One region of the Cupriavidus gilardii genome, then DNA from elsewhere that is predicted to be linked to it. Evidence: predicted binding sites of a transcription regulator. Region 1 holds the regulator's gene; each other region holds the start of a gene.
The links. Region 1 encodes sigma-54, which starts transcription at its own class of promoters, with help from an activator protein. Its sites were predicted from a motif close to TGGCANGNAANCTGCTTT; they were not measured.
Positions count from the first base shown of each region.

Region 2: FOB47_RS09915 (amidohydrolase/deacetylase family metallohydrolase) is a predicted target of sigma-54. The motif match lies at 4,118-4,135, and genes of this name have one in related genera.
Region 3: urtA (urea ABC transporter substrate-binding protein) is a predicted target of sigma-54. The motif match lies at 5,657-5,674, and genes of this name have one in related genera.
Region 4: FOB47_RS17410 (PQQ-dependent methanol/ethanol family dehydrogenase) is a predicted target of sigma-54. The motif match lies at 2,691-2,708, and genes of this name have one in related genera.

Region 1 is NZ_CP054626.1:368,208-375,871, reverse strand. Features, by position in the region: gene FOB47_RS11930 (monovalent cation:proton antiporter family protein) at 1-50, opposite strand, end outside; gene FOB47_RS11925 (KpsF/GutQ family sugar-phosphate isomerase) at 295-1,278, shown strand; gene lptC (LPS export ABC transporter periplasmic protein LptC) at 1,287-1,913, shown strand; gene lptA (lipopolysaccharide transport periplasmic protein LptA) at 1,994-2,623, shown strand; gene lptB (LPS export ABC transporter ATP-binding protein) at 2,706-3,530, shown strand; gene FOB47_RS11905 (RNA polymerase factor sigma-54) at 3,722-5,200, shown strand; gene hpf (ribosome hibernation-promoting factor, HPF/YfiA family) at 5,250-5,603, shown strand; gene ptsN (PTS IIA-like nitrogen regulatory protein PtsN) at 5,983-6,438, shown strand; gene hprK (HPr(Ser) kinase/phosphatase) at 6,511-7,482, shown strand; gene FOB47_RS11885 (PsiF family protein) at 7,659-7,664, shown strand, end outside.
Region 2 is NZ_CP054624.1:2,196,534-2,204,197, forward strand. Features, by position in the region: gene FOB47_RS09905 (FAD binding domain-containing protein) at 1-317, opposite strand, end outside; gene FOB47_RS09910 (xanthine dehydrogenase family protein molybdopterin-binding subunit) at 314-2,791, opposite strand; gene FOB47_RS09915 (amidohydrolase/deacetylase family metallohydrolase) at 2,801-4,084, opposite strand; gene FOB47_RS09920 (MarR family winged helix-turn-helix transcriptional regulator) at 4,452-4,970, shown strand; gene FOB47_RS09925 (MBL fold metallo-hydrolase) at 5,024-6,001, shown strand; gene FOB47_RS09930 (LysR family transcriptional regulator) at 6,021-6,893, opposite strand; gene FOB47_RS09935 (nucleoside deaminase) at 7,040-7,483, shown strand; gene FOB47_RS09940 (cyanate transporter) at 7,489-7,664, shown strand, end outside.
Region 3 is NZ_CP054626.1:1,042,302-1,049,965, reverse strand. Features, by position in the region: gene urtE (urea ABC transporter ATP-binding subunit UrtE) at 1-411, opposite strand, end outside; gene urtD (urea ABC transporter ATP-binding protein UrtD) at 462-1,334, opposite strand; gene urtC (urea ABC transporter permease subunit UrtC) at 1,331-2,590, opposite strand; gene urtB (urea ABC transporter permease subunit UrtB) at 2,587-4,224, opposite strand; gene urtA (urea ABC transporter substrate-binding protein) at 4,345-5,601, opposite strand; gene FOB47_RS14980 (MaoC family dehydratase) at 5,804-6,283, opposite strand; gene FOB47_RS14975 (MaoC family dehydratase) at 6,303-6,755, opposite strand; gene FOB47_RS14970 (acyl-CoA dehydrogenase family protein) at 6,975-7,664, opposite strand, start outside.
Region 4 is NZ_CP054626.1:1,559,274-1,566,937, reverse strand. Features, by position in the region: gene pqqE (pyrroloquinoline quinone biosynthesis protein PqqE) at 1-239, shown strand, start outside; gene FOB47_RS17415 (c-type cytochrome) at 414-755, opposite strand; gene FOB47_RS17410 (PQQ-dependent methanol/ethanol family dehydrogenase) at 837-2,570, opposite strand; gene FOB47_RS17405 (quinoprotein relay system zinc metallohydrolase 1) at 2,858-3,826, opposite strand; gene FOB47_RS17400 (quinoprotein dehydrogenase-associated SoxYZ-like carrier) at 3,823-4,632, opposite strand; gene FOB47_RS17395 (ABC transporter permease) at 4,629-5,462, opposite strand; gene FOB47_RS17390 (ABC transporter substrate-binding protein) at 5,468-6,670, opposite strand; gene FOB47_RS17385 (PQQ-dependent catabolism-associated beta-propeller protein) at 6,663-7,664, opposite strand, start outside.

The sequences.
Region 1 (7,664 bases):
AGCACGGCGGCGGCCAGCAGCACAAGGGTCAGGTCCAGCGGAGAATGCATTCGGGCGGGCCGGTATTGGTGCGAGCGATGATGCGAGCGGTGGCGCGGATAGCGGTGCGGCAGTGCAGCGGTTGCAGGCGGTAATGCAGGCGGTGGACCGGGAACAGGCCTGCCCCGGCCCGGCGTGTTCCGTCAGGGGGCGGCCGGCCGGCGGAGACGGGACCCGGACGCGAAGGCAGACGCCGCGCCGGACGCGCCGCGACCGGCCCGGGCGTCATCGCATTCATTGGTATACTTCGTCGCCATGATAGCCAATTTCAATGCGGAAAGAGCACTCGAGCTCGCACGCCATACCCTGCAGATCGAAGCCGATGCCGTCGCCGCGTTGTCGTCGCGGCTGACGCCGGACTTCGCGCGGGCGGTGCAGCTGGTGCTGGAGTGCTCGGGCCGCGTGGTCGTTTCCGGCATCGGCAAGTCCGGCCATATCGGCCGCAAGGTTGCCGCCACGCTGGCCTCGACCGGGACGCCTGCCTTCTTCGTCCATCCCGCCGAGGCCTCGCACGGCGACCTTGGCATGATCACGCGCGACGACGTGCTGGTCGCGTTTTCCAATTCCGGCGAGACTTCCGAACTGCTGTCGATCGTGCCGATCGTCAAGCGCATCGGCGCCAAGCTGATCTCGGTGACCGGCAATGTCGAGTCGAACCTGGCGCAGCTGGCCGACGCGCATCTGGACGCCCGCGTCGACAAGGAAGCCTGCCCGCTGAACCTGGCGCCGACCGCCAGCACCACGGCGGCGCTGGCGCTGGGCGATGCGCTGGCGGTGGCGGTGCTCGATGCGCGCGGTTTCGGCGAAGAGGACTTCGCGCGTTCGCACCCCGGCGGCGCGCTGGGCCGCAAGCTGCTGACCCATGTGCGGGACGTGATGCGCACCGGCAATGCGGTGCCCGAAGTCCGCGAAAGCACGCCGCTGGCGCAGGCCCTGATGGAAATCACCCGCAAGGGCATGGCCATGACCGCGATCGTCGACGCCGGCGGCCGCGCGATCGGCGTCTTTACCGACGGCGACCTGCGCCGGCTGCTGGAAACGCCGCGCGACTGGAAGACCGTGCCGATCGGCGAGGTCATGCATGCCAATCCGTTCACCGTCGGGCCGGACCAGCTCGCGGTCGAGGCGGTGCAGATCATGGAAGCGAACCGCATCAACCAGCTGCTGGTGGTCGATGCCGACCAGCGCCTGGTCGGCGCGCTGCATATCCATGACCTGACCCGGGCCAAGGTCATCTGACGCACGCCATGCGCGATCTGTTTCCCTCCCTGTCCCGGCTCGCACTGCGGCTGATGCCGCTGCTGCTGATGGCGCTGGTCGCCGGCAGTACCTTCTGGCTCGTGCAGATCAATACGCCGCGCCAGGTCAGCGATACCGAACGCCAGAAGCGCCATGTGCCCGACTACTGGATGGAGCGCTTCACCGCGACCGAACTGGCCGAGGACGGCAGCACCAAGATGCGCTTCACCGGCGAGCGGATGATCCATTACGAGGACGACCAGACCTACGAGGTCACGCGGCCGGCGATGCGGGCCTACGAGCCGGACCGGCCGCCGGTGACCGGCACTGCCGACCTCGGCCGGATGAACGCCGACGCGAGCGTGATCGACCTGTTCGGCAACGCCCATATCGTCCGCGTGCAGGGCGCCGATCCGTCGCAGGACCCGCAGATGAGCGCGACCTCGAGCTACTTCCAGATCCTGATCAACGACGACATCGTCAAGACCGACAAGCCGGTCAAGCTGACCCGCGGCCCGTCGGTGATGACCGCCAACGGCTTGGTCTTCAACAATGTCACGCGCGAGGTCAACCTGCTCGGCAATGTGCGCGGCACCATCGTGATGGCGCCGCGCGGCGGCGGCGCGAAGCCATGACGCATCGCGCCGCCGCGCCCGCCACGCAACCTTCGAACGATCCCTCCCGGACAACGCCAATCAACGCCATCGTGGCCAACATGACCCTGACCCTGACGACCTGGACCCGCCGCCGCGCCACCGCCGTGCTGCTCGCCTTCGCCGCCGGCATGACGCTCGCCCTGCCGGCGCTCGCCGAACGCGCCGACCGCGACAAGCCGCTGGTGCTCGAGGCTGACAACGCCAGCTACGACGACGTCAAGCAGATCTATACGCTGACCGGCAACGTGGTGTTGACCAAGGGCACCATGGTGCTGAAGTCCGATGCCGCCGAGGTCCGCACCGACCCGGAGGGCTACCAGTACGCGGTGGCGACTTCCAAGGGGGGCAAGCAGGCCTACATCCGGCAGAAGCGCGACAACGTCGACGAGTACATCGACGGCTGGGGCGACCGCATCGAATACGACGGCAAGCAGGAGGTCGCCAAGCTGATCGGCAATGCCCGCATGGCGCGCCTGGCCGGTGCCAAGATCGTCGACGAGATCCGCGGCGCGGTGCTGACCTACGACAGCCGCAACGAGTTCTACACCGCGGCCGGCGGCAGCGGCAACGCGGCGCCGGCGAACCCGTCCGGCCGCGTGCGCGCGGTGCTGTCGCCGCGCCAGAGCCAGGGAACCGGCGGCAGCGGTGCCGGTGTCGATCTGAAGGGCTCGCCGACGGCCAAACCCTGAGCGCTTGCCGGCCCGCCCCCGGCCCACGCCGCACGCGCTTCGCCGCCAGCTTCGCATCACGCAGCATCAAAGGATTGCCCACATGTCCGTTGCCGACACCGCTACCGCCACCGCTCCAGCCGCCAACGCCAATACCGCAGCCGGCGCTGGCGCCGGCACGATGCCCGTCACCAGCAACCTGGTGGTGCGCCATCTGAAGAAGCGCTACGGCTCGCGCACCGTGGTCAAGGACGTGTCGCTCGACGTCAAGAGCGGCGAGGTCGTTGGCCTGCTCGGCCCCAACGGCGCGGGCAAGACCACCTCGTTCTACATGATCGTTGGCCTGGTCGCGCTCGACGAAGGCGACATCGTGCTCGATGGCCAGCACATCAGCGGCCTGCCGATCCACGAGCGCGCGCGCATGGGGCTGTCGTACCTGCCACAGGAAGCGTCGGTGTTCCGCAAGCTCAATGTCGAGCAGAACATCCGCGCGGTGCTGGAACTGCAGCGCGACAACGGCAAGGCGCTGTCCGCGGCCGAGATCGAGCGCCGCCTCGACAGCCTGCTCGACGACCTGCAAATCGCGCACCTGCGCAACAACCCGGCGCTGTCGCTGTCCGGCGGCGAGCGGCGGCGCGTCGAGATCGCGCGGGCGTTGGCCTCCGCGCCGCGCTTCATCCTGCTCGACGAACCCTTCGCCGGCGTCGATCCGATCGCCGTGGGCGAAATCCAGCGCATCGTCAGCTTCCTGAAGGCGCGCAATATCGGCGTGCTGATCACCGACCACAACGTACGCGAGACGCTGGGCATCTGCGACCACGCCTACATCATCAGCGAGGGCGCGGTGCTGGCGGCAGGCGAGCCCAAGGAAATCATCGCCAACGAATCGGTGCGGCGCGTCTACCTGGGCGAAAACTTCCGCATGTAATGGTGCGCTGACATCGGGCGGTCCGCCGCGCGACTCCCCCGCACTGCGGGGCCGCCGCTTCGCACGCCGGCAAGCGATGCCACGATCCTCCTCTGGTGATCCATCAGGCAATCGCTTCTGACCACGCAATCGAAACTTCCGATAGCAAATTCCGTTCCATCGCGGCCGAAGTTGCGCATAAAATAGGCCGCATGAAACCGTCGCTACAGCTACGCCTCTCCCAGCATCTGGCCCTGACGCCGCAGCTGCAGCAGTCCATCCGGCTGTTGCAGTTGTCCACGCTGGAACTGCAACAGGAAGTCGAGCAGGCGCTGACCGAGAATCCGCTGCTCGAACGCGAAAACGACTGGATCGAAAGCCCGCTGCGCGTTGCCGCCGACGGGTCGGTCAATGTGCAGACCGCCACCACGACCTCGCCCGCCGAACCGGCGGCGCCCGCGGACTCGCACGCGGACGGCGCCGCCGCAGCCGACGAAGGCTATGCCGACGGCGCGGGCGACGATTATGGCGGCGACTGGAGCCTGGACGACTTCGCCCGCCGTCCGCAAAGCGATGAGGACGAGAAAACACCGCTGCAATTGCGCGATGCCGAGCCCACGCTGCGCGAATATCTGATGGAGCAATTGACGCCGCTGAAAATCTCCACGCGCGACAAGGGCCTGGCGATTTTCCTGATCGAATCGCTCGACGACGACGGTTATCTGAGCGCGTCGCTCGAGGAAATCCTGTCCGAATTGCCGGAAGAGCTCGAATTCGAACTCGACGAAGTGCATGCGATGCTGACGCTGCTGCAAAGCTTCGATCCGCCCGGGGTCGGCGCACGCAACGCAGCAGAGTGCCTGTCGCTGCAACTGCGCCGCATCGAACATCCGCAGCGCGAGCTGGCGATGACCATCGTCCGCCATCACCTCGAACTGCTGGCCGCGCGCGACTACACACGGCTGAAGAAGGCGCTGCAGGTCGACGACATGCAGCTGAAGGCCGCGCACGAGTTGATCCGTTCGCTCGCGCCATATCCCGGCCACGCCTACAGCCGGCCGGAAGCGGACTTCGTGGTGCCCGATGTATTCGTGCGCAAGAGCGGCCACAACTGGATCGCCCAGCTCAATCCCGATGTGATGCCGCGGCTACGCATCAACGACATGTATGCGCAGATCTTGCGCGGTGCGAAAGGCGATACCGGCGCCGCGGGATTGCAGCAGAAACTGCAGGAGGCGCGCTGGCTCATCAAAAATATCCAGCAGCGTTTCGACACCATTTTGCGCGTCGCACAAGCCATCGTGGAGCGGCAAAAGAATTTCTTTACGCACGGCGAAATTGCGATGCGCCCCTTGGTTTTGAGGGAGATAGCCGATACACTGGGTCTACACGAGTCGACTATTTCTCGTGTGACGACCAACAAGTACATGGCCACCCCGATGGGGACATTCGAGCTGAAATATTTTTTCGGCAGCCATGTATCGACCGAGACCGGCGGTGCCGCCTCTTCCACCGCAATCCGTGCGCTGATCAAGCAGCTGATAGGAGCCGAAGACCCCAGAAACCCGTTGTCCGACAGCCGGATTGCCGAACTGCTGGGGGAACAAGGCTTCGTCGTGGCGCGACGTACCGTCGCCAAATATCGTGAAGCCTTGAAGATCCCGGCCGTGAACCTTCGCAAGTCTTTGTAGCCGAGTCGCATCGCCTGCCTGGTGCGGCTCTTTCAGAAGGAGAAGCGCTATGAACTTCAAGATCAGTGGACACCACTTGGACATCACGCCTTCGCTGCGTGAGTACGTGGAAACGAAACTGGAGCGAATCCTCAGGCATTTCGATCAGGTTATTGACGTCAGCGTGCTGCTATCGGTCGACAATCAAAAGGAAAAGGATCGCCGTCAGCGCGCGGAAATCAATGTGCATCTGAAGGGCAAGGACATTTTTGTCGAGGCGCATCACGAAGATCTCTATGCGGCGATCGACATGCTGGTCGACAAGCTGGACCGGCAGGTAATCCGCTACAAGGACAAGGTGCAGAGCCACGACCGCGAATCGCTGAAGTACCACAGCTTCGCGGCCAGTCAGGCCCAGCAGTAGCTTGATGATTCGGCGCGGCCGGACGACGGCCCGCCTTGAAGCGAGGAAGGAAGCCGTGCCAGGAGCACGGCTTTTTTGCGCCGGTCGCGCGGCGCCACTCCTTGCAGCCTGCAGGATGAAACCGGAATGGGGTTCCGTCTGGCGGGCTTCCCGGTGTATGCTGTGCAATACATCTAGAGAATGCCCGCCCCGTTTCCTGCGCAATGCCGCTCGGGGCGATCGGCATCGGACGGCAGGGAGCCCCCCTGCACTATAATGTGCCGCACGCTGATAGTCGGGAAGCGGCGGCAACGAACGCACCGCCCAGCAACGGCAGACCGGCCCACGCCGGCGAGAACCGCATGGCGGCGCCAGTATCAGGAATTCCGCGCATTTTCAAATGAACCGTTTGGCCAAACTGCTGCCGCCCGGCAATATCTCGCTCGACGTCAGCGTCACCAGCAAGAAACGCGTGTTCGAACAGGCCGGGTTGCTGTTCGAAAACAACCATGGCGTGGCGCGCGCCACGGTGACCGACAATCTGTTCGCCCGCGAATCGCTCGGCTCGACCGGACTCGGCGCCGGCGTCGCCATCCCGCATGGCCGCATCAAGGGACTGAAACAGCCGCTGGCTGCCTTCATGCGGCTCGCCGAGCCGATCCCGTTCGAATCGCCCGACGGCAAGCCGGTCTCGCTGCTGATCTTCCTGCTGGTGCCGGAACAGGCCACGCAGCAGCATCTGGAAATCCTGTCGGAAATTGCTCAGCTATTGTCCGATCGCGACATGCGCGATGGCCTCGCCGCTTTGCCGACGCCCGATGCGATTCACCAGCTGCTGGTGCAATGGCATCCTTGACCCTTCCGGCATAAGCGCGCACAGCCGCGCCCACCGCATACACCACCGCCCTAGCGCCCCGCCTCATCCCGCATGGAACTCACCGGCGTCACCTCCCAGTCGATCTTCGACGACAACGCAGCCGACCTCAAACTGTCCTGGGTGGCCGGGCTGGAAGGCGCCGATCGCGCCTTCGACCTCGACTTCGCACGCGAGGCGACCTCGGCCGCCGACCTGGTCGGTCACTTGAACCTGATCCACCCGAACCGGATCCAGGTCCTCGGCAAGCCGGAGATTACCTACTACCAGCGGCTCGACGACGAAACGCGCAAGCGGCAGATGGGCGAACTGATCCTGCTGGAGCCACCGTTTCTGGTCGTCGCCGACGGCATGGAACCGCCGCCCGACCTGGAACTGCGCTGCACCCGCTCGTCGACGCCGCTGTTCACGACGCCGGTGTCGTCGGCCGCGGTCATCGACCATCTGCGGCTGTATCTGTCGCGCATCTCCGCCCCGCGCGTCACGATGCACGGCGTGTTTCTCGACATCCTCGGCATGGGCGTGCTGATCATGGGCGAATCCGGTCTGGGCAAGAGCGAACTGGGCCTGGAACTGATCTCGCGCGGACATGGCCTGGTGGCCGACGATGCGGTCGACTTCGTGCGTCTTGGCCCGGATTTCGTCGAGGGGCGCTGCCCGCCGCTGCTGCAGAACCTGCTCGAAGTGCGCGGCCTGGGCCTGCTCGATATCAAGACGATCTTCGGCGAAACCGCGGTGCGCCGAAAGATGAAGCTCAAGCTGGTGGTCCAGCTGGTGCGCCGCAACGACGGGGAATTCGAACGGCTCCCGCTCGATTCGCAATATCTGGACGTGCTGGGCCTGCCCATCCATATGGTGAAGATCCAGGTCGCGGCCGGCCGCAACCTTGCGGTGCTGGTCGAGGCGGCGGTCCGGAACACGATCCTGCGGCTGCGCGGCATCGACACGCTGCGCGATTTCATGGATCGCCAGCGTGCCGCGATGCAGGCCGACGCGGCCTCGCGCGGCCAGGGCCGTCTGCTCTGAGCGGCTGCGCCGAGCGCGGCTCGAGACCACATTGACGCATCGGCGTGTCCGACACGCAGACAGCGTCAACCTGATTGGGGTTTTCAGCGTTTTGTGCTGTAATGGGCATCACGCCCAGCCTGCGCCGTTGCGCATCCTGCGCTTGGCGACCCGATCCTCAGTCAGGAGATTCCAGCATGAAG
Region 2 (7,664 bases), on a different replicon from region 1:
ACCGCCCGATAGGCGATGCCGCGCGCCACCCAGGGCATCAGGCCGCGGCTCGGATCGGGAATCGTTCCGTCCTCGATCTGCGCATGCGTGATGCCGGCGCCGAGCTGGACCGACGCGCTCTCTTCGCGGCATTCGCGCAATGCCGCGATGCCGCGCAGGTCGATCAGCTCGGCCGGCTGCGCCAGCCGCAGGTTCAGCATCGGGCCGAGCGACTGGCCGCCGCCGAGCGCCTTGGCAAAGCCACCGCTGCCGGCCAGGGCGGCGATGGCCGCGTCGACGGTGTCGGGCCGCCGATAGTCGAACGGTGCCGGCTTCATGCCACCACCTCCGCCGGCGACGACGGCATCGGCCTGGCGTGGCCGGAATGCCCGGCATCCCCGGCACGGGCGTTGGCCAGCGCCGCGAGGATCGCCCGTGGACTCGCCGGCAGCTCGCGCAGCTCGGCGCCGAGCGGGCGCAACGCGTCGTTGACCGCATTGACGATCACGGCGGGCGAGCCGATCGCCCCGCTCTCGCCGATGCCCTTCTGGCCGAATTCGGTGTAGGGCGCCGGCGTTTCCATATGGTCGATGCGGATCGCCGGCACTTCGGTCGCACCGGGCAGCAGGTAATCGGCCAGCGTCGAGGCCAGCGGCTGGCCGTCCTCGCTGTAGCGCATCTCCTCGTACAGCGCGGTGCCGATGCCCTGCGCAGTGCCGCCGTAGACCTGGCCGTCGACCACCATCGGATTGATCAGCACGCCGCCGTCCTCGACGATCGCGTAGTCGAGCAGTTCGATCTTGCCGAGTTCGGTGTCGACGGCGAGCGCTACCGCATGGCACGCGTAGCTGAAGGTGCCGGTATCGCGCGTCGCCTGATAGGTCGTCATGACCTCCAGCCCGGCCGGATCGACATCGGCCGGCAATTTCTGCGGCTGCCGGTACCAGACATGGGCGAGCTCGGCCAGCGTCGCGCGGCTTCCGCCGGCCACCACCGCGCCGTCCTGCCAGCTGGCCGCCGGCTCTGGCATGCCAAGCAGATGGGCGCCGATGCGCAGCAGCCGGCTTCGCAACTGCTTGCAGGCCTGGCCCACGGCCCCGCCCGCCATCACGATCGAGCGCGAGCCCCAGGTGCCGGTCGAATACGGCGTGATCGCGGTATCGCCGAGCAGCACGCGCACCTGCCCGGTGTCGACGCCGAGCACCTCGTGCGCGATCTGCGCCAGCGTGGTTTCCATGCCTTGCCCGTGCGAATGCACGCCGGCACGGATCTCCAGCACGCCATCCGGCGTCAGCCGCACCACGGCCGGCTCGCGGCCCGGCACCATCGGAATGCCCCAGCCGTGATAGACCGAAGTGCCATGGGCGCCTTGCTCGCAGAACACCGCGAAACCGACGCCGATGCGGCGCCCGTCGGGCTCGCCGCGCTGCTGGCGCGCGCGCAGACCGGGCAGATCGATGGCCGCCACGGCGCGCCGCACGCATTCGGGGTAGTCGCCGCTGTCGAAATGCTTGCCGGTGATGTTGTCGTACGGCATGCGCTCGGGCGGCACCAGATTGCGCAGCCGGACCTGATGGGGCTCCAGCCCCGCCTCGACCGCGATCGCGTCCATCACGCTCTCGATCGCGAAGCAGACGCCGGTACGCGCCACGCCGCGATACGGCAGGATCGGCGGCTTGTTGGTCGCCACCGACCAGGTGCGGCAGCGATAGCGCTCCATCATGTAAGGCCCGGGCAGGATGCTGCCCACCTGCGCGGCCTCCAGGCAAGCCGAGAACGGGTACGAGGAATAGCAGCCCGAATCGACCGTGGCCTCGCAATCGACCGCCAGCAGGCGGCCATCGCGATCGGCCCAGGCCTCGATGCGATAGGCGTGCTCGCGGCAGTTCGCGTTGGCCGTCAGCTGCTCGCGCCGATCCTCGATCCAGCGCACCGGCCGCCCGAGTCGCATCGCCAGCCACGCGACGCAGACTTCCTCCGGCAGCAGGATGCCCTTGTAGCCGAAGCCGCCGCCGACGTCGGGCGAAATCACACGCACCTGCCCTTCGTCCAGGCCCAGACAGCCTGCCAGCCCCGTGCGGTTGATATGCGGCATTTGCGCCGCGGTGACGACCACCAGTTGGGCCAGGCGCCGGTCCCACCAGGCGACCACGCCGCGGCCCTCCATCGGCGCCATGCTCTGGCGCGCGGTACGCAGCGTGCGGACGACATGGATCGGCGCGCTGGCGCGGACGGCGGCCAACGCGGCCTCGTTGTCGCGGTCCGTGCCGACCGCCGTCGAAAGAAATACGTTGTCGCCCCAGTGCTCGTGCACCAGCGGCGCACCGGGCTCGCGTGCGGCCAGCATGTCCACCACCGCCGGCAGTTCGTCGAAGTCGACGAAGACCTGCGCGGCAATGTCCTCGGCCTGCGCGCGCGTCGGGGCCACGCACATTGCAATCATCTCGCCGACCTGGCGCACCTTGGCGTCGGCGAGCACCGGCTGCGCCGACGACTTGAATCCGGCCAGCCCGGAGTCGGCAACGATGGGCCGCACGCCGTCGAGATCGGCCAGCGTAAATACCGCATCGGCCAGCCCTTCGGGCTTCTCGATGCCACGGATGCGCGCATGCGCCAGCGGGCTGCGGACGAACGCGACATCGCGCATGCCGACCATCCGCAGGTTGGCGACATAGTCGCCTCGGCCCCGCAGGAAACGATCGTCCTCCTTGCGGCGCAGCCGCGCGCCGATGCCGCTGGTCTTGCTGCCGTTGTTGCCGCCGTTGTTGCCGCCGTTGCCGATGCGGTCGTCGTGCGCTGCCGGGGTCGTCATCGCGATCTCCTAGGCGACCTGCGCCACCGGCAGGATCGGTGCGGCGGCGTCGAAGCGCCGACCGGCGCGCAGGCAGAACGCCGGCTCCAGCATCCGCTCGGCCACCACCTGGGTGCCCTCGTTGTCGGCCAGCACCCAGCGGCCGCGCAGATCCTCCAGCACCGAGACGTTCGCCTCGGCCCCGACGCGCAGCGTGCCGGCGCCGTCGGTCAGCCCTGCCATGCGCGCCGCATTGACGGTGGCCATGCGTACCACGTGATCGAGCGGCAGACCGAGCGCCAGCATGCTGGTCATCGCCGACACCAGGCTGAAGCGGACACGGCCGAGGAACATGTGGTCCTGGTCCGGATGTTCCGCCGGCGTCCCTGCAGGCGCCGGCACGTGCGTGTTGTAGCCGTGCATGTCGGCGCCCAGCGTATCGGGCACGATGCCGGCTTCGAGCACGGTGCGCGCCATCCGGTAGCTGAAGTGCGAGCCGTGACCGACATCGATCTTCAGCCCGCGCGCCGCGGCCTCGCGCGCCAGCGGGTGCACGGTGCCGTCGCGGTTGACGAAGCCGCCGGGATGGCGGCTGAACGGGTGCGCCAGCACGTCGCCAGGCTTGAGCATGTCGACCACCTGCTCGAGGATCGTGTCGGGGTCGATCTCGTGCGCGGGGTGGCCTGGCATCGGCCACAGCTGGCCGAAATGGACATAGACAGGCAACCCGGTCTGACGGCCGATCTCGGCCGAGGCACGCATCACCTCGATGCCCCAGCGCGCAAATCCGCCCAGTTCGGCATGGGCCTTGATGCCGCGCACCAGATCGGCATTGGCCAGCGCCGCCTTCACCGTGGCATCGACATCGACGCATTCGGGCCGATACAGCTCGGCGTAGTAATGGCCTTCGAGGCCGCCGACCAGATAGGCCGACAGGAAGGCATGGATGCGGCTGCTTGCCGGCTCGGCGACGTAGTGCCGAAACCCGGGCAGCGTCATGCAGCTCGCGCCCCCCTGATCGATCAGCGTGGTGACGCCGGAGTGTACGCCGCACATGTCCGCGTTCAGACCGAAGCGTCCGGTCACGTACTGGTAGACGTGGGCGTGGGTATCGATCAGGCCCGGCAAGACCAGCTTGCCGCGGCAGTCGATGACGTCGGCAACGGCCGCCTCGGCGGGCAATGCCAGCGAGCTGTCGCCGACCGCGGCGATGCGCCCGTTGCGGATCCATACATCGCACACCGCGTCGATGCCGGCGTCCGGATCGATGACGCGGCCTTGCCGAAGAACGATGTCGCGATTGCTTGCAGTCATGCTGGCCTCATGGGGTGAAAACGCTGGCTGCAAAACGCAAGAACTTTGCCAGTGCCTGCCGGCGCTCGCCCCGCCTTGGCCGCAAACCGTTGCGGCGCAAGGCTTTGCGGTTTTCCGGCCGCTTTCCCGGATGCGGGGTATGCCACCTATTGGGAGAGGATGCGCATGCGCGGCCCTGGTGCCGGCGCACCGCCAACCGGCGCAGACGGATGCTGCGCGCGGCGGGCGTGCCCCTTTGCTGTGCAATACGGGGTATGCCACGTATTCGGCGATAATGGGCGGCCGATGTCGCGCTGGAACGGCTCGTGCTTGACCAGCCCCAATCTGCCGGCGGCGAAGCGCCGTCGGTTTCGGACCACCACACCGCATGACGACCACCAAACGACCCATTGCCATCAAGACCGAGATCGATGCCGCCCGGCACCGCTCCACGCTGCTCGGACGCCCCGGCTTCCTGATCCGGCGCCTGCATCAGGTCCACTGCTCGCTGTTCCTCGAGGAAACCGAGGCGTTCGGCATCACGCCGGTCCAATACAGCCTGTTGACCGCGCTCGAGCAGCACGGCGAACTGGACCAGAACACCGTGGCGCTCGAGATAGGCCTGGAGCGCACCACGGTGGCCGAAGTCATTCCTCGGCTGGAGGCGCGCGGACTGCTGCAGCGGCGGCAAAGCGAGACCGACCGGCGCGTCAAGCTGGTCAAGCTGACCCGCAAGGGCAAGACACTGGTCAGGAAGATGGAGGCTGCGGTTCAGCGCGCGCACGACCGCACCGTCGACCATCTGCCGCCGGCCGACCGTGAACGGTTCCTGCTGTATCTGATCCGGCTGGTCGAGGCGACCAACGAGCACGGCAGCGTGCCATACCGGCTGCCGCCCGCGGAGTGACCGTCTGCGGAGAAATGTGACGAGTGATACATTAGCGCCAGCGCGATTTCCGGCTGGTCGTCGCCCTTGCCGCTGCACTGTCGTGCGCTGCGCTGGCCGGCGCGCCGGCCCACGCGCAAGGCGTGCCCGCGCAGCAGCAGAGCCAGGTGCCCGGCTACTACCGGATGATGCTCGGGGAGTTCGAGATCACCGCGCTGTACGACGGCTATATCGATCTGGACCCCAAGCTGCTGCGCAACACCAGCGCCCGCGAGGTGCAAACCCTGCTGGCGCGCATGTTCGTCGAGTCGACCCCCGGCGTGCAGACCGCGGTCAACGGGTTCCTGATCCACACCGGCAAGAATCTGGTGCTGATCGACACCGGCGCGGGCGCCTGCTTCGGCCCCGCGCTGGGCAAGATCGTCGACAACGTTCGCGCGGCCGGCTACGACCCGATGCAGGTCGACACGGTGCTGCTGACCCATCTGCACGGCGACCATGCCTGCGGCCTCACGGTCGACGGCAAGCCGGCGTTCCCGACAGCGACGGTCCATGCATCGCAGATGGACGCCGACTACTGGTTGTCGCAGGAGATCGCCGACAAGGCGCCGGCCGAGGCCCAGCCGTTCTTCAAGCTGGCGCGCGATTCGGTCGCCCCCTATCAGGCGGGCGGGCGCTTCCGTACCTTCAAGGCCGGCGACGAACTGGTGCCGGGCATCGCCGCGGTGGCCGCGTATGGCCACACCCCCGGCCATACCGGCTACCTGCTGCGCTCGGAGAAGGACGGCAAGGCGCACAGCCTGCTGGTGTGGGGCGACCTCGTGCACAGCCATGCGGTGCAGTTCCGCCGGCCGGACGTGGCGATCGAGTTCGACGTGGACAGCCGCGCCGCGGTGCGCACGCGCAAGCGGCTGTTCAACGATGCCGCGCGCAACAAGCTGTGGGTCGCGGGCATGCACCTGCCCTTCCCCGGCATCGGCCATGTGCGGGCCGACGGCAACGGCTATACCTGGGTGCCGGTGGAGTTCGGCCCGATCCGCCCGGACCGCTGATGGCTGCTACCGGGGCGCACTAGCCCCGCTGCCGCTGATCCCGCCGCATCACGGCATCGCACATCGCCTGCAGGCGCGCCGCCATGTCGCGCGCAGGCGCCGACGGCTCCGGCCTGACATGCAGGCTCAGCTCGACCGGCGGCACCGCGCCGATCAGCGCCGGCTCGTCCAGCACCCGATGCGCGCGCGTGACCACGCGGCGCGGCAACAGGCTGATGCCAAGGCCGTCCGCCACCGCCGAGCTCAGGCTCGCGAGGCTGGCGCTGACGAAACCGATGCGCCAGCGCCGGCCGCTCGCCTCCAGCGCATGCGTCATCTCGCCGCGATACAGCGCGCCGCCGGGAAAGACGGCCAGCGGCACCGGATCGCGGCCGATGGCGGGACGCCGGCGGCTGTCGATCCAGCACAGCGGCTCGGGCCAGCTCGCCAGCCCCGCGGCGCTGCCCTCGCGCTGCTTGATCAGCGCCAGATCGAAATCCCCCTCCTGAAAGCCCTGCCACAGTTCGTGGCTCAGGCCGCTGGTGACCTCGAGCCGCACGCCGGGCCAGGCGTCGGCGAAATCGGCCAGCACCGGCGTCAGCGTCTGCGCCGCGAAGTCTTCCGGCACGCCGAGCCGGATCTCGCCCTGCACCGCGCTGTCGCGGATCACCGCGACAGCCTCGCCCGACAGCTGCAGGATCCGCCGCGCATAGCCGAGCAGACGCTCGCCCTCAGGGGTCGGCGTGACATAGCGGCCGCCACGGTCGAGCAGCACGCAGCCGCACTGCTCCTCGAGCCGGCGCAACTGCTGGCTGACGGTCGACTGGGTCAGATGGACGCGCTCGGCCGCGCGGGTAAAGCTGCCGCTGTCGGCCACGGCGACGAAGCTGCGCAGCAGCTGGGGATCGAGGATGCCGTTCAAGGAAGGTCGTCCGACCGGATGTCGGCAGGTATTGGGTTTCGCACTGCCGCGCATTCCATCATTTAATTTCCCAATTGCCAAGCACGCGCGTACAGTCTGCTCCTCTACCCGCAGGCTCTTTTTCCGCGAGGCATCCCATGTCCAACCACGAATCCCTGCTGCGCGAGGCCGTGCATCTGGCGCAGGCCAATCGCGCGCGCGGCGGCCGGCCCTTCGGCGCCGTGCTGGCGCGCGACGGTCAGCTGATCGCCACCGGCGTCAACGGCATCGTCCACAGCCACGATCCGACCAGCCATGCCGAGATGGAGGCGATCCGCGCTGCCAGCCGGCGGCTGCAAAGTCCGGACCTGCGCTGCTGCGCGATCTATGCCAGCGGCCATCCGTGCCCGATGTGCCTGGCCGCGCTGGTGATCAGCGGCGTGCAGGAGGTCTACTACGCCTTCGACAACAACGACGCCGCGCCCTACGGCCTGTCCAGCGAGGCCACCTACCAGGCGCTGCGGCTGACGCTCGACCCGCCGCCCCTGCCGCTGATCCGGCTCGATGTGGGTATCGGCGCGGATGCGGTCTATGGCCGTTGAGATCCATGGCAGTTGAAGTCTCCACCGGCCGGCGCGGCATCGGCGCGCCGGGCTGGGCGCTGACCGCGATCGTGCTGGCCGGCCTGAACCTGCGCCCCTTCCTGACCGGCATCGGGCCGCTGGCTCCGGTCATCCGCAACAGCACCGGGCTGGACTACCGCGGCATGGCGTGGCTGACGCT
Region 3 (7,664 bases), 670 kb from region 1:
TTGCTGCCCGCCCGACAGATCGCCGCCGCGGCGCAGCCGCATCGTGCGCAGCACCGGAAACAGCTGGTAGATCCGGTCGGGCACGCCGGCCGGCTTGCCGCGGCTGGCCGCACCGATCAGCAGGTTTTCTTCGACCGTCAGCCGCGGAAAGATCTCGCGGCCCTGCGGCACATAGCCCAGGCCCGCGGCGACGCGCTCGTAGGGCGGCGCCTTGTCCAGCGTGCGGCCGTGCCAGCGGATCGTGCCGCTGCGGGTCGGCACCACGCCCATCAGGCATTTCAGCAGCGTGCTCTTGCCCACGCCGTTGCGGCCGAGCAGCGTGGTCAGACGGCCCTCCGGCACGTCGAAGCTGACGTCGCGCAGGATATGGCTGCCGCCGTAGTACTGGTTCAATCCGCTGACTTGCAGCATCGGTTTTCCTTTCTGCGCTTCCATTCCGCGCCGCAGTTCGGCGCCGCAGTTCAGCGCCCCAAATACGATTCGATCACGCGTTCGTCGCGCTTGACGGCGTCCAGCGTGCCCTCGGCCAGCACGCTGCCTTCCGCCAGCACCGTAACCTTGCCGGACTCGCCGGCCAGCGCGGCGACGAATTCCATGTCGTGCTCGACCACCATCATCGAGCAACTGCCGCGCAGGCCATTGAGCAGCCTGGCCAGCTGCATCGTTTCCTCGTCGGTCATGCCGGCCACCGGCTCGTCGAGCAGCAGCAACTGCGGCTGCTGCATCAGCAGCATGCCGATCTCGAGACGCTGCTTCTGGCCGTGCGACAACAGCCCCGCCGGCCGGTAGGCCTCGTCTTCCAGGCCCGTCAACGCCAGCGTCTGCTCGATGCGGCGGCGGCCATCGGCGCCGAGCCGCGCGCGCAGCGACGACCACCAGCGCTTGTCGGCCTTCATCGCCAGCTCCAAGTTCTCCCACACCGCGTGCTGCTCGAACACGGTGGGCTTCTGGAACTTGCGGCCGATGCCGGTCTGCGCGATGGTCGGCTCGTTCAGCCGCATCAGGTCGATGCTCTGGCCGAGAAACACGCGGCCGCTGACCGAGGCATTGCGCGGCCCGGTCTTGCCGGTGATCACGTCCATCATCGTGGTCTTGCCCGCGCCATTGGGGCCGATCACGCAGCGCAGCTCGCCGTGGTCGATCGACAGCGTCAGCCGGTTCAGCGCGCGAAAGCCGTCGAACTGCACGGTGACGTCTTCCAGATACAGGATCGGGCCGTGCGAGACATCGATGGTGCCGCGCTCGAGCACGCGGCCCAGGCCGGTGGCGTCGCCGCTTTCCGCCTGCGCCGCGTCGTGGCGCGGATCTGGGTTCGGTTGCGTTGCGGCGATCATGCTTCTCCTCCGCTGCGGGCAGCCGGCACCGGGATTGGTGCGGCGATCGGTGCGGCGGGCGTCGGCGGCGGCACGGACGAAGCGGACGAAGCGGAGGCGGCGGACGGCGCCGGCACGCGCGCACCGTCGGCGCGGCGCAGGCGTGCCAGCAGGCCGACCACGCCGTTGGGCAGATACAGCGTGACCAGCACGAACATCGCGCCGAGCAGGAACAGCCAGTACTCGGCGAAATGCGCGGTGAACAGCGTCTTCGCGCCATTGACCAGGAAGGCGCCGATCACCGGGCCGATCAGCGTGCCGCGTCCGCCGACGGCGACCCAGACCGCCATCTCGATCGAGTTCGCCGGCGACATCTCGCCCGGATTGATGATGCCGACCTGCGGCACATACAGCGCGCCCGCGATGCCGCACAGCACCGCCGAGAAGGTCCAGACGAACAGCTTGTAGCCGAGCGGGTTGTAGCCGGAGAACATCACGCGCGTCTCGGCGTCGCGCACCGCGGTGACCACGCGGCCGAGCTTCGACGTCACGATATAGCGGCAGGCGATCAGCCCGCCCAGCAGCGCGAACGCCGTCAGCACGAACAGCACGGTGCGCGTCTCCGGTGCGGCGATGGCAAAGCCGGCGATGCGCTTGAAGTCGGTGAAGCCGTTGTTGCCGCCGAAGCCTGTCTCGTTGCGGAAGAACAGCAGCATCGCGGCATAGGTCATCGCCTGCGTGATGATCGACAGGTAGACGCCCTTGATGCGCGAGCGGAACGCGAAGAAGCCGAACAGCCAGGCCAGCACGCCGGGCACCAGCACCACCAGCAGCAGCGCGTAGCCAAGATGCTCGGTGCCGTGCCAGAACCACGGCAGCTCCTTCCAGTCGAGGAACACCATGAAGTCGGGCAGCTCGCTGCGATAGACACCGTCGCGGCCGATCGCGCGCATCAGGTACATGCCCATCGCATAGCCGCCGAGCGCGAAGAACAGCCCGTGGCCCAGGCTCAGGATGCCGCAGTAGCCCCACACCAGATCGAGCGCGATCGCCGCCAGCGCGAAGCACATGATCTTGCCGATCAGCGTCAGCGCATAGGCCGACAGATGCAGCGGATGCGTGTCGGGCAGCACCAGCGCGCACACCGGCACCACCACGGCGGCGAGCAGCGCGACCAGCGCCAGCACCAGCCAGCCGCGCGTGGAGAACAGCGGCTGGCGCGCGGGCACCGCCAGCGTGAAAGCGCGCGTTCCGGGATCGATCGAACCTTGCATCATGCCTCCGCGCTGCGCCCCTTGAGCGCGAACAGTCCCTGCGGCCGCTTCTGGATGAACAGCACGATCAGCACCAGGACGATGATCTTGGCCAGCACCGCGCCGTAGAACGGCTCGATGAACTTGTTGATGATCCCCAGGCCGAAGGCGCCGACGATGGTGCCGGCCAGCTGCCCGACGCCGCCCAGCACGACCACCATGAAGGAATCGATGATGTAGGCCTGCCCCAGGTCGGGGCCGACATTGCCGATCTGCGACAACGCGCAGCCGCCGAGCCCGGCGATGCCCGCGCCGAAGGCAAACGCATAGCTGTCGACCTTCCAGGTCCGTACGCCGACGCACGCCGCCATCGTGCGGTTCTGCGTGGTGGCGCGCACGAACAGTCCGAGCCGGGTGCGATTGAGCACGGCCCAGGCGATCGCCACCACGGCCAGCGCGAACACGACGATGACGATGCGGTTGTACGGGATCACCAGCCCAGGCATCCACTGCACGCCGCCGCTCATCCAGCTGGGGTTCGCCACCTCGACGTTCTGCGCGCCGAACAGCATCCGTACCGCCTGCATCAGCAGCAGGCTGATGCCGAACGTCGCCAGCAGCGTTTCCAGCGGACGGCCGTACAGATGGCGCAGCACCAGCCGCTCCAGCACGAAGCCGACCGCGGCGGCGGCGAGGAAGGCCGCGGGCAAGGCCGCCGGCAGATACCAGTCGAAGGCATCGGGCAGATAGGCGCGGAACAGCGACTGCACCAGCCAGGTCGCATAGGCGCCGATCATCAGGAATTCGCCGTGGGCCATGTTGATCACGCCGATCAGGCCATAGGTGATGGCCAGGCCCAGCGCGGCCAGCAGCAGCACGCTGCCCAGGCTCAGGCCGGCGAACAGGTTGCCGATCAGTTCGGCCTGGCGTTCGCTGGCGCGCAAATTGTCGAGGGCCTGCTGCGCGGCGGCACGCAACTGTGCGTCGGGCTCGCGGTACTGGCCGCTGTCATCGCGCTCGACCAGAGGCTGCAGCCGCTGGCGCGTGGCCGGATCGCTGTCGCGGCCCAGAATGCCGATCGCTTCCAGCCGCTCTTCGCGGCTGCCGTCGGCGAGCACGGTATTGGCCCAGATCACGTCGAGTCTGGCGCGCAACGCGGTGTCGGCCTCCGACTGGCGCGCGGCGGCGACGGCCTCGCGCGGCGCGTCCTCGGGACGCTCGAGCAGCGCCGCGATCGCCCGCGCGCGCACCGTGGCGTCCGGGGAGCTCAGCAGCAGGCTGCCGGCCGCGCCGTCGACCTGCGCGCGCAGGCTGTTGTTCAGCGTCAGCGATAGCAGCGCGCCGGCATCGACCTCGACCGGCTTGCCGGTGATCGCGTCGATCGCGCGCTCGCCGTCGACGCGCACCATGCCGATGCCCGGCGCGAACTGCAGCGTGTCGTCCTGCAGCGCCTGCAGGATCGGACCGGCCTGCTTCGGATCGGCCTTGGCCAGCGCGGCGATGGCCGCGCGCTTGGCATCGAAATCGTCGTCGGCCAGGGGCTGCAGATCGGCCTGGGTCAGCGCGGCGGCCGCCCACAGCGCGGGCGCCGCCAGCAACAGCAGCACGGCGAGCGTGGCGCGCCACCAGGGCGCTCGGGGCAGCAGGGGTCGAGGCATGAAATCGGTATCGGAATTCGGTGAAAGAGAGAGGCACGGCTGCGGTGCCGTGCCGCCGGCCGTCCCGCGTGCGGGAGACGGCCGGAAAAGCCGGGTGGCCTCCCCCACCCGGGCCTGGCCTTACATCACCTTGTCCGGCTTGCCCTCGTTGCCCGCGATGAACGGGCTCCACGGTTGCGCACGCAGCGGCTTCGGCGTCTTCCAGACCACCGAGAACTGGCCGTCGCCCTTGACCTCGCCGATCATCACCGGCTTGTACAGATGGTGGTTCTCGCCCATCGTCAGCGTGAAGCCGCTCGGCGCCTTGAAGGTCTGGCCGATCATCGCGGCGCGGACCTTGTTCGGGTCGGTGGTGCCGGCCTTCTTGACCGCCTGCGCCCACATGTGGATGCCGACGTAGGTGGCCTCCATCGGATCGTTGGTCACGCGCTTGTCGCCGCCCGGCAGGTTGTTCGCCTTGACCCAGGCCGCCCATTGCTTCTTGAACGCGTCGTTCTCCGGGTTCTTGACCGACATGAAGTAGTTCCATGCGGCCAGATGGCCGACCAGCGGCTTGGTGTCGATGCCGCGCAGCTCTTCCTCGCCGACCGAGAACGCCACCACCGGCACGTCCTTGGCCTTCAGGCCCGCGTTGCCCAGTTCCTTGTAGAACGGCACGTTGGAATCGCCGTTGATCGTCGAGATCACCGCGGTGCGGCCGCCCTGCGAGAACTTCTTGATGTTGGCGACGATGGTCTGGTAATCGCTGTGGCCGAACGGCGTGTAGACCTCCTCGATATCCTTGTCGGCCACGCCCTTGCTCTTCAGGAAGGCGCGCAGGATCTTGTTGGTGGTGCGCGGATACACGTAGTCGGTGCCCAGCAGGAAGAAGCGCTTCGCGCCCCCGCCCTCCTTGCTCATCAGGTACTCGACCGCGGGAATGGCCTGCTGGTTCGGCGCGGCGCCGGTGTAGAAGACGTTCTTCGACATCTCCTCGCCCTCGTACTGCACCGGATAGAACAGCAGCGCGTTCAGTTCCTCGTAGACCGGCAGCACCGACTTGCGCGACACCGAGGTCCAGCAGCCGAAGGTCACCGCGACCTTGTCGTTGCTGATCAGCTGGCGCGCCTTCTCGGCGAACAGCGGCCAGTTCGACGCGGGATCGACGACCACCGGGACCAGCTTGCGGCCCAGCACGCCGCCGCTCTTGTTGATCTCGTCGATGGCCATCAGCGCGACGTCCTTCAGCGACGTCTCCGAGATCGCCATCGTGCCCGACAGCGAATGCAGCACGCCCACCTTGATCGGCTCTTTTGATTGCGCGATCGCCAGCGGACTGGTACCGATCATCGCCGCGGCGGCCACCGCCGACAGCTTCAATATCTCACGTCGTTTCATTGCAGCTCCCTAGCTCGTATTGGTGTTCGAGGAAGAACGCACCCCGGCAGGGACTTCTGCAACTAGCGTGCCACCAAAAAAGAACGCGGCCTGTGGCCGCGTGGGTGACTGCATCGAGATCACGGCACCGTGGCGGTGCGCGCGCGCCTTGCATCACGATGGTGCGATGACGCAAAGCGGTGCGACGCACCGCGCCGGGGCGTCAGGAATAGCGCCGGCTGATCGATTCGGCGACGCAGACCGGACGATCGCTGCCCTCGCGTTCGATCGTGACCTCCCAGGTCGACTGCGCGCCGACCAGATCCGGTGCATTGGGCGGCGGCGCGATGCGCTCGACCTTCAGCAGCTTGATCCGCGCGCGCAGCCGGCTGCCGACCGGCACCGGCGCGGTGAAGCGCACGCGGTTCAGGCCGTAGTTGACGCCGATCTTGACGCCCGGCATCTGCATCGCGCTCTGCATCAGCGCGGGCAGCAGCGACAGCGTCAGGAAGCCGTGCGCGACCGGCGCGCCGAACGGCGATTCGCGCCGCGCGCGTTCGGGATCGACGTGGATCCACTGATGGTCGCCGGTCGCCTCGGCGAACAGGTTGACCTGGTGCTGCGTGATCTCGGTCCAGTCGCTGACGGCAACCTCCTGCCCCTGCAGGCCCTCGAGCTCTTCCAGCGAAGCGATGGTGCGCATCTTCTCTCCTTGTCCAATGTCAGGACGGCCGGCGGCCGTACATGCCCATGCCCTTGACGGTGCAGACCAGCTCGCCGCGCTGGTTGACCGCCTCCCACTGCGTGTGCACGACGCCGCGATCCGGCTTGGACTGCGACGGCCGCTTGTCCAGCACCGACACAAACACGGTCAGCGTGTCGCCGGCATAGACCGGCTTGAGCCAGCGGATCTCGTCGACGCCGGGCGAGCCCATGCTGGCCGACTTCGACGTCATGTTGTCGACCAGCATGCGCATCATCACCGCGCAGGTCATCCAGCCGCTCGAGATCAGGCCGCCGTAGATGCTTTTCTTCGCCGCCTCCCTGTCGACGTGGAAGGGCTGCGGATCGTACTGCGTGGCGAAGCTGACGATCTCGTCCTCGGTGATCAGCCGCGAACCGAGCTCGCGCCGACTGCCGACGACGAAGTCTTCGAAGTACATGGTGTCGGACATGGGGTCTCCTGGGTCCTCGTATCGAATGCGTTTCTCCCTCGCCTCTCAGCGGGAGAGGGTTGGAAGAGGGGCTGGTGTCGACCGCCATCGGTACTGCGACCGCCGCTGCCCTCTCCCCCGCCCTTCTCCCGCCCGCGGGAGAGGGGAGAAACCCTGAATACAAAAAGCCGCGCCGGACGTTTGTCCGAGCGCGGCCTTGCTTGCCTCAGCGGCTGGCCATCATGCCGCCTGCTGGAATTCCGGCAGGCTGGCGAAGCGGCCAAGATGGTGGTCGACGTCGCCGAAGGTGGTGTTGATCAGCGTCAGCCGCTTGAACATGTGCGCGGCCGGCAGTTCGTCGGTGACGCCCATGCCGCCGTGGATCTGCACCGCTTCCTGGCCGACCGTGCGCGCGGCCTGTCCGACCCGCGCCTTGGCGGCGGACACGTAGCGGCGGCGCTCCTCGGGGCTCGCCTCGTCGAAGCGGGCCGCGGCCAGTAGCGTGATCGAGCGCGACTGCTCGGCATGGATGAACATCTCGACCATGCGGTGCTGCAGCGCCTGGAAGCGCGCGATCGGCACGCCGAACTGCTGGCGCGTCTTGGCGTACTCGATGGTGGCGGCGGTCAGCGTGTCCATCACGCCCACGGCCTCGGCGCACAGCAGCACCGCGGCGTAGTCGGCGACCTGCTCGAGCAGCGCCCAGCCCTGACCTTCGGTGCCCAGCAGCTCGCCGGCGGCGTCCTGGAACGTGATATCGGCCGCGTGCAGGTTGTCGATCGTGCGGTAGTCGCGGATGGTGACGCCCGGCGCCTTCGCATCGACCAGGAACAGCGAGATGCCATCCTGATCGGCATTGCCGCCGCCGGTACGTGCCGACACCACCAGCTTGTCGGCCTGGCCGCCGTGGATCGCCACGACCTTGGTGCC
Region 4 (7,664 bases), 1.2 Mb from region 1:
CCTGCGAGGACAAGGAGGCCGACGCGGGCGGCTGCCGCTGCCAGGCATGGCAGCTGACCGGCGACGCCGACGCGACGGATCCGGTCTGCGACCGGTCCGGCGATCACGATCGCGTGCGTGCCATCGTGGCGCAGGGCCGGCTTGCCGCCGTGCTGGCCCAGGGACGCGTGGAGCGGGGCAGGGAGGCGCCGCTGCTGTTCCGCACCGATGCCAATTCGCTGCGGTTGAGCGAGGGGTAGAGCGCGAAGGCGCGAAAACGCGGCAGCGGAAGAGCGGAGGAGAGAACGGCAGCGTGGCGAGCGGTCGCGCTGCCGGCATCAAGCTCGCTCTCCCGCTTGCGGGAGAGGGGTGCGGAGGGGGCGATGGACGGCGATGGAGGGCGATGGAACATCGCGCCTCGCAAGGGCCGCCGTTCAGCCCGCCTCCAGCACCCACGCCGCCAGCTGCTTCGCTTCCTCGTCCTTCAGCGAAGGATGCGGCGGCATCGGAATCCGCCCCCATACCCCCTTGCCGCCTTCCTGGATCTTGCGCGCCAGCTTGCCTGCGGCTTCGCCGTCCCCCTTGTATTTGGCGGCGACCTCGGCGAAGCCGGGCCCGACCAGCTTGCCCTGCATGCCGTGGCAGGAGAAGCAGCCGTTCTTGTGGGCCAGCGCCTTGATATCGGGCGCCGCGTGCGCCGAACCGGCGAGCACCAGGCCCATGGCCAGCGCGGCCGCGCCGGGCGGCGCGATACGTCGAATCTGTTCTTTCAGCATGAGTCCCCCATTCGAATGCGGCCGGCGCCGTCATCGCATGCGGCAATCGCATGCGTTGGCGCCGGCCTGTACGGCAAACGCTCAGACCTTGCTCAGCTTGAACACCCAGACCGAGCCGCCTTGCTCGAGGAAGTTGACGCGCTTGGCGACGTCGCCGCCCCACAGCGGCACGGCGCCGCCCCAGCCCGACACCACGGCGATGAACTGCTCGCCGTTCTCTTCCCAGGTGACCGGCGGCGCCACCACGCCGCTGCCGGTCTGGAACTGCCACAGCTCCTTGCCGGTCTTCGCATCGGCCGCCTTCAGATAGCCCTCGGGCGTGCCCCAGAACACGAGGCCGCCGGCGGTCGTCATCACGCCGCCCCACAGCGGCGCATTGTTCTTGACCTCCCAGACGATCTTGCCGGTCTTCGGATCGATCGCGCGCAGCGCGCCGATATAGTCCTCGTTCAGCGGCTTGATGGTGAAACCCGCGCCAAGGAAGGCCGCGCCTTTCTTGTAGGTGATCGGCTCGTTCCAGATGTCCATGCCCCACTCGTTGGCCGGGACGTAGAACATGCGGGTCTGCGGGCTGTATGCCATCGGCTGCTGGTTCTTGCCGCCGAGGAAGCCCGGCGCCGCGAACACCGACTGTCCCTTCTTCTGATCGGCGGGATCGCCGGGACGGCTTTCCGCGACGAAGTTGGGCCGGCCGGTCTTCAGATCGATGTCCTTTGCCCAGGTCACCTTGCGGACAAATGGGAAGGCGTTCAGCACCTTGCCGTCGCGCGCGTCGTTGACATAGAAGAAGCCGTTGCGGTCGGCCTTGCCGCCGACGCGCCTGCCGTCCAGATCGAAGGTCACGAACTCGTTGACGCCGTCGAAATCCCAGCCGTCGTTCGGCGTGTTCTGGTAATGCCAGACGATCTTTCCGGTGGCCGGATCGATGGCGACCGTCGACGACGAGTACAGGTTGTCGCCCTTGCGCAGGTGGCTGTTCCACGGCCCCGGGTTGCCGGTGCCGAAATAGGCCAGCCCTGTCTTCGGATCGTAGGTGCCGCCGAGCCAGGTCGCCGCGCCGCCGGTCTTCCAGGTCTCGCCGGGCCAGCTGGCGTTCAGGTTGCCGGTGATGCCGTTCTCGATCTTGTTGCCCTCGGCGTCGAACCGATAGCCCATGTGACCCTCGACGGTCGGGCGGACCCAGACCATCCGGCCGGTCTTCGCGTCGCGCGCCTCGACGCGGCCTACCACGCCGAACTCGCCGCCGGACACGCCGGTCAGCACCAGGCCCTTGACGATCATCGGCGCCGCCGTGTACGAATAGCCGGCCGCGTAATCGTCGATCTTGTCCTTCCACACGACCTTGCCGGTGTCCTGGTTGAGCGCCACCAGTTGCGCATCGAGCGTGCCGAAGATGACCAGGTTGTCGTAAAGTGCCGCGCCGCGGTTGACCACGTCGCAGCAGGGCATGATGCCTTCGGGCAGCCGATGCTCGTACTTCCACAGCTTGGCGCCGGTCCTGGCATCGAGCGCGAAGATCCGGGAATACGAAGCGGTAACGAACATCTTGCCGTTATGGATCAGCGGCTGCGATTCCTGGCCGCGCTGCTTCTCGCCGCCGAACGAGAACGACCACGCCGGCACCAGGCGCGCGACGTTCTTCGTGTTGATCCTTGCCAGCGGCGAGAAGCGCTGGCCCTCCGGTCCGATTCCCCACGACAGCACATCACCGGGACTCTTCGCGTCGTTTTCGATCATCGCGTCCGTTACCGCGGCACGCGCGGCGAAGCTGGCCACGCAGGCGGTTGCCAGCACCAGCACCTTCAACTTGCTCATCGTTTGCTCCTCTCTCTTTTTGTCGATCATCGGTTTTCGATCATCTTTGCTGCGGATTTCCCGGTGGTCCTTCCATAGGCGCGGCACGAGCCGATCGGCGATGCCGCGCCGCTGCGCCAAGCCGCAAATCGCGTGCCACGCCAGCCGTGAAAAATTCCCGTTGTTGGCGGGCCATTTCGCGCCGCGATCGACTGCGCAGATGCGCCGTACCGGGCCGTATCGCGCTAACGCGCAACAATCGCTGTCGCGGAATGGAGCACCTCTTGCCCGAGCCCCGGCACAGGCGCTCATGGCGCCAATGCCTCGCGTTCGTACGCGGGATACAGGTGCGTGACGTTGCGCAGGTATTCGGCCGGCATCGCGGCCCATTCCGAGTAGGGCGCCGGCACCGGCATCGCGATGACCTCGGCGAGATCGCGGCCCTCTCTGGCGGCCTGGCGCAGGCGCGTGTCGAGCCAACGCAGGTAATTCCGCGTCTGTGCGATCGCATCGGCGCGATCGAGCGCCGGGCCATGGCTTGGCACCAGCAGACGCAAGCCGTCCTCGCGCATCCGGCGTTCCAGCACGTCCAGGCTGGCCAGCCAGCGTGGGATGTCGGCGTGCGGCGTGGTCGGGACGCGCGAGCGGAAGACGAGGCCGCCGGCGAACATCACGCGCGCCGTATGGTCGATCAGCACCAGGTCGTCGCCGGTATGGCCTTGCAGGTGCAGCAGCTCGAAGCGATGGCGGCCGATCGTGCGCTGTCCCGGCTCGATCGTCATGGCGGGCGGCGCCGGTTCGGTGCCGGCCATCCAGTCTCCGCACAGCCGATACAGGTTGTCGGCATACGAGCCGGCCTCGCGCGCAGCACCGGCGACGGTGCCGGCGAGCGCCGCCGGGGTCGCGTCGGCGTAGGCCTGGTTGCCGAAGAAGTAGTCGGGATGCAGGTTCAGGTTCAGCACCAGACGGACCGGGGCCTTCGTCACGCTGGCGATCGCCACGCGTTGCTGCTCGCCGTAGCGCCGCGACGGTCCTGTATTGACGACGACCACGCCGTCGCCGGTATCGATGAAGGCCGTATTGATGATGTTGCAGCCGTTGCCGACCGCGAAGTCGGCGTTCGCGCCCTCGAGCAGCCAGACGCCGTCGCCGATGCCGCGCGGCGCGAGGCGGTAGTCGGGCGGCTGCAGCGGCCTTCCCACGAGCCCGTCGCCGAATGCCGATGCGGGCAACAGCAGGGCAATATGCAGGGCAATCGTGGCCAGCCTGTTGCTCATGGCAGCACCCTGGCGTCGATACGGTTGCCGTTGTTGTCGCGGCCGGTCACCGCCAGCGGTTGGGCAGCCGGCTCGCGCAGGTCGAACGAGAAGATCGGGTTCTCCGACACGGGCTCGTGCAGCTCCAGCGTGCCGAGCGGTTCGCGGCGGCCGTCGACGAGGGCCAGCTGCTCGATATGGAAGGCAGGGATGCCCGCCACGAGGCCGGTATCCATTGGATGCATCACGCGGATCCGGACCCGGCCACCGCCGCCATCGAGCGCGGCGAAGCGCCGGGCCTCGACCCGGTTCAGCGTCGCGCTCCACGAGCCATCCTTGCGCGTCACGCCGGGCACCGTGCAGCCGCCGCCGGCGGCGTCGACCAGCAGTCCGCCGACATGCCAGACCCCGTCGCGCGTGCGCGCCGCCACCCGTACCGGCGATCCCTGTTCGAGCTTGAAGCGGAAGGACAGGGCGGGCTTGAGCCTGCCAGGCGTGAAGGTCAGCACCTGGCGGATCGGATTGCGGTCGACGCCCACGACGATCCTGTCGACCTCGCCCAGCGCGGAGGCATCGAACGCGATGGGCACGTTCAGCGCATCCTCGGCGAAAGCGGGGCCGACGACCTTGACGCGCGGATCGAACACCGCCGGCGCATTGCCCAGCATCTCGGCGCGCAACGCGGGCCATTGCGGCGAGGCGAAGGGATCGGCATCGGCCGCCGCATGCCCCCGTGCCGCGGCCAGTACCGCCGCCAGGGCCAGCAGCGTGCCGAGCCACCCGCGGCCGCGCCCGCCATGGCGGCGGGGCCAGGCAGGCCGCCTCATGCCCGCTTCCCCAGCGGCCTTGCCATGCCGCGCTGCGGGTCGTAGCCGAACAATGCGACGCCGAAGAACAGGCAGGCACACGCGGCCACCACGGCGAGGCTGCCCCATGCCGCCTGGCCATACAGCGCAAAACGGATGGCCTCGACCGCATGCGTAAACGGGTTGATCCGCGCGAGCTGGTGGATCGGCTCGGCTCCCGATTCCTCGAGTTTCCACAGCGGATACAGCGCGGTGCTGATGAAGAACATCGGAAAGATCACGAAGTTCATCATGCCGGCGAAGTTTTCCAGCTGCCGCACATGCACCGACAGCGCCAGGCCCAGCGCACCCAGCATCAGCGCGGCCAGCGTCATCGCCGCCAGCAGCATCGCCAGCGCGGCATAGTCGACCGGCACGTCGAACAGCACCGCGACCAGCAGGAAGGCCGCCATCTGCAGCAGCGACAGCAGCGCACCGGCCGCGAGCTTGCACGCCAGCAACCATGGCCGCGGCAGCGGCGCCGTCAGCAGCAGCCGCATCACGCCCATTTCGCGGTCGTAGACCATCGCCAGCGAGGACTGCATGCCGTTGAACAGCGCGATCATCGCCAGCAGGCCGGGGGTCAGATAGACCTTGTATTCGACATAGGTGTCGTAGGGCGGAATGATGGCGACGCCGAACACGTTCTGAAAGCCCGCGCCGAACACCAGGAACCACAGCAACGGCCGCACCAGCGACGAGATCAGGCGGCCGGGCTGGCGCAGGAACTTGCGCAGCTCGCGGCCGGCAACGGCGCGCAGCGCGCGCCAGCGGTGGAGCAAGGGAGAGGTCGGCATGGAGATGGCGGGCATGGGTATCAGCGGCGGCACGCGCTCTCGGGCGCATCCGCGCCCAGCGTGTCGAGGTTGTTCTTCGGATGCAGGAAACCGTCGAGCGGGGCCACCGCCGCCACGCCGTCGGGATGCGCGAGCAACACCGGCTGGCGCAGCTGCCCGTCCCAGGGCCGGAAACTCAGGCGCGGGCCCTTGAAACCGTCGATGGCAATGTCGCCGGATCGCAGCGCCTTCGCCTGCTCGGCAAACGGCGCCTTCGGCGCGCGCGTCACCGCTTCGACCACCGCCTTGACCGCCACCCAGCCAGCCCAATCGTGGCCGCTCATCGGCCGCCCGGCCGCCTTGACGAAGCGCCGGTTCAATTGCGGGCCGCCGTGGCGCTCCCACGCGCGGTGCCACGCCATCGCGGTCAGCCCGTTGGCGCCGGCAACCGGGCGCGGCAGCTGCGTGGCGTACGGCACGGTGCGGGCGAACTCGCCATCGGCGTCGGCGACGATCACGACGTCATGGTCGGGCCCGCCGGTCAGCAGGCGGACGTTGGCGAGCTCCCGTTCGCGCGGATCGTTCGACAGACGGAAATCGCGCTGTGCGGCCCAGGCGACCCCGAACCGCCGGGCCGCCTGCTGATAGAGCGCCTGCCACGCGCGATCCTCCGGGGCGGGGCCGGTCAGCAGCAATGCCTTGCGCCATTTGCGGGCGGCCAGCGCCTGCATCAGCGCGTCGGCCTGCATGCGCCGGCTCGGCAGCGTGTGCAGCAGATTGGGGGCGCAGCCTTCCCCGCGTAACGCGTCGTCGTCGGCTGAAACATTGAGCAGCAGTGCGTCGGCCGGTTTGACCGTACGGGCCGCCGCGCGGACGGCATCGGCGGGCAGGTCCAGCACGATATAGCGGACACCCTGGCGCGCCAGCGCGGCGGCGGCCTGGGCCGCGGCCTGCGCATCGCGGGCTTCGGCCGCTTCGAGCTTCAGCGTCAGCCCCGCGGCCTCGAGCGCAAGGCGGGATTCGGCCGCGGCGACGCGCATGCCGTCGAAAGGCCGGCCCTCGGGGTGGCCCGGATAGCGCTGCTCCAGCCGTCTGGGCTCGTAGCGCGGATCGTCGGCCAGGCTGATGACACCGATGCGAAGTTCGGACGCAGCGGCGGGCTGCGCAGCCGTTGCCGTAGCCGTTGCAATGCCGGCCAGCAACACGCACATGGCAAGCGGCCGCAGGCAGGGCAGGCTAGTCATCGATCGCTACCGAATGCGGCACGCGGCCCGCCTTCAGCGTCGCCACCGCCTTGGCGCGCGCGGTGTCGACCACGCTGACGTCGTCCGACAGGCCGTTGGTCACGTACAGCAGCGCATCGTCGCGGGTCAGCGCCAGGCCCCAGGCGCGCCTGCCGACCAGCACGTAGTCGAGCACGCGCCGGCTTGCGACATCGACGACCGCCACATGGTTGGCCCGTCCGAGCGCCACATAGGCGCGCCTGCCATCGCGCGACAGCGCCATACCCACCGGCGTCACGTCGTCGGCACGAAAGCCCTTCGGCGCGAACGTCAGCACGTGCGCGACCTGCAGCGTGTCGGTACGGATGATCGACACGCTGGCGCCGAGCTCGTTGCTGACCCACAGCTCCTTGCCGTCGGGCGACAGCGCGAAGCGGCGCGGCCGGTTGCCGACGCGGATATGGCGAATGATCTTGCGGCTGTCCACGTCGATCACATGGACCAGATTGGCCACTTCGGAGGCGACGTAGACGCGCTTGCCGTCGGCGCTGACCTTGACCCCCTCCGGCTCGTCGCCGACGGCCACCGAAAAGCGCTTCTGCCCGGTCGCCGTATCGACTGCGGTCAGCAGGGCCTCTTCCTCGTTGGAGACATAGAGCGTGCTGCCGTCCGGACTCAAGTCGAACATTTCCGGATCGTCGCCGACGCGCAGCGCCGCCAGCGTCTTGCGCGTGCGAACGTCGACCACATCGATGCGATCGTCGTCGCTGCAGGCGACATAGAGGCGCGTGCGGTCGGGCGACAGCTGCAGATGGCGCGGCCTGCGGCACTGCGGCAGCACCGCGGCGATCTGCCGGCTGGCGGCGTCGTAGAACGTCAGGCTGCCGTCCTTCTCGCTGGAGACGATGACCTGGCCGCGTGTGGCGCCACGCTCAGCCGGATATGCCGCCTCGGACCAACCGGCCAGCACCAGCACGGCGGTCGCGGCCAGGGTTGCGCCGACGACCCAGCGGAT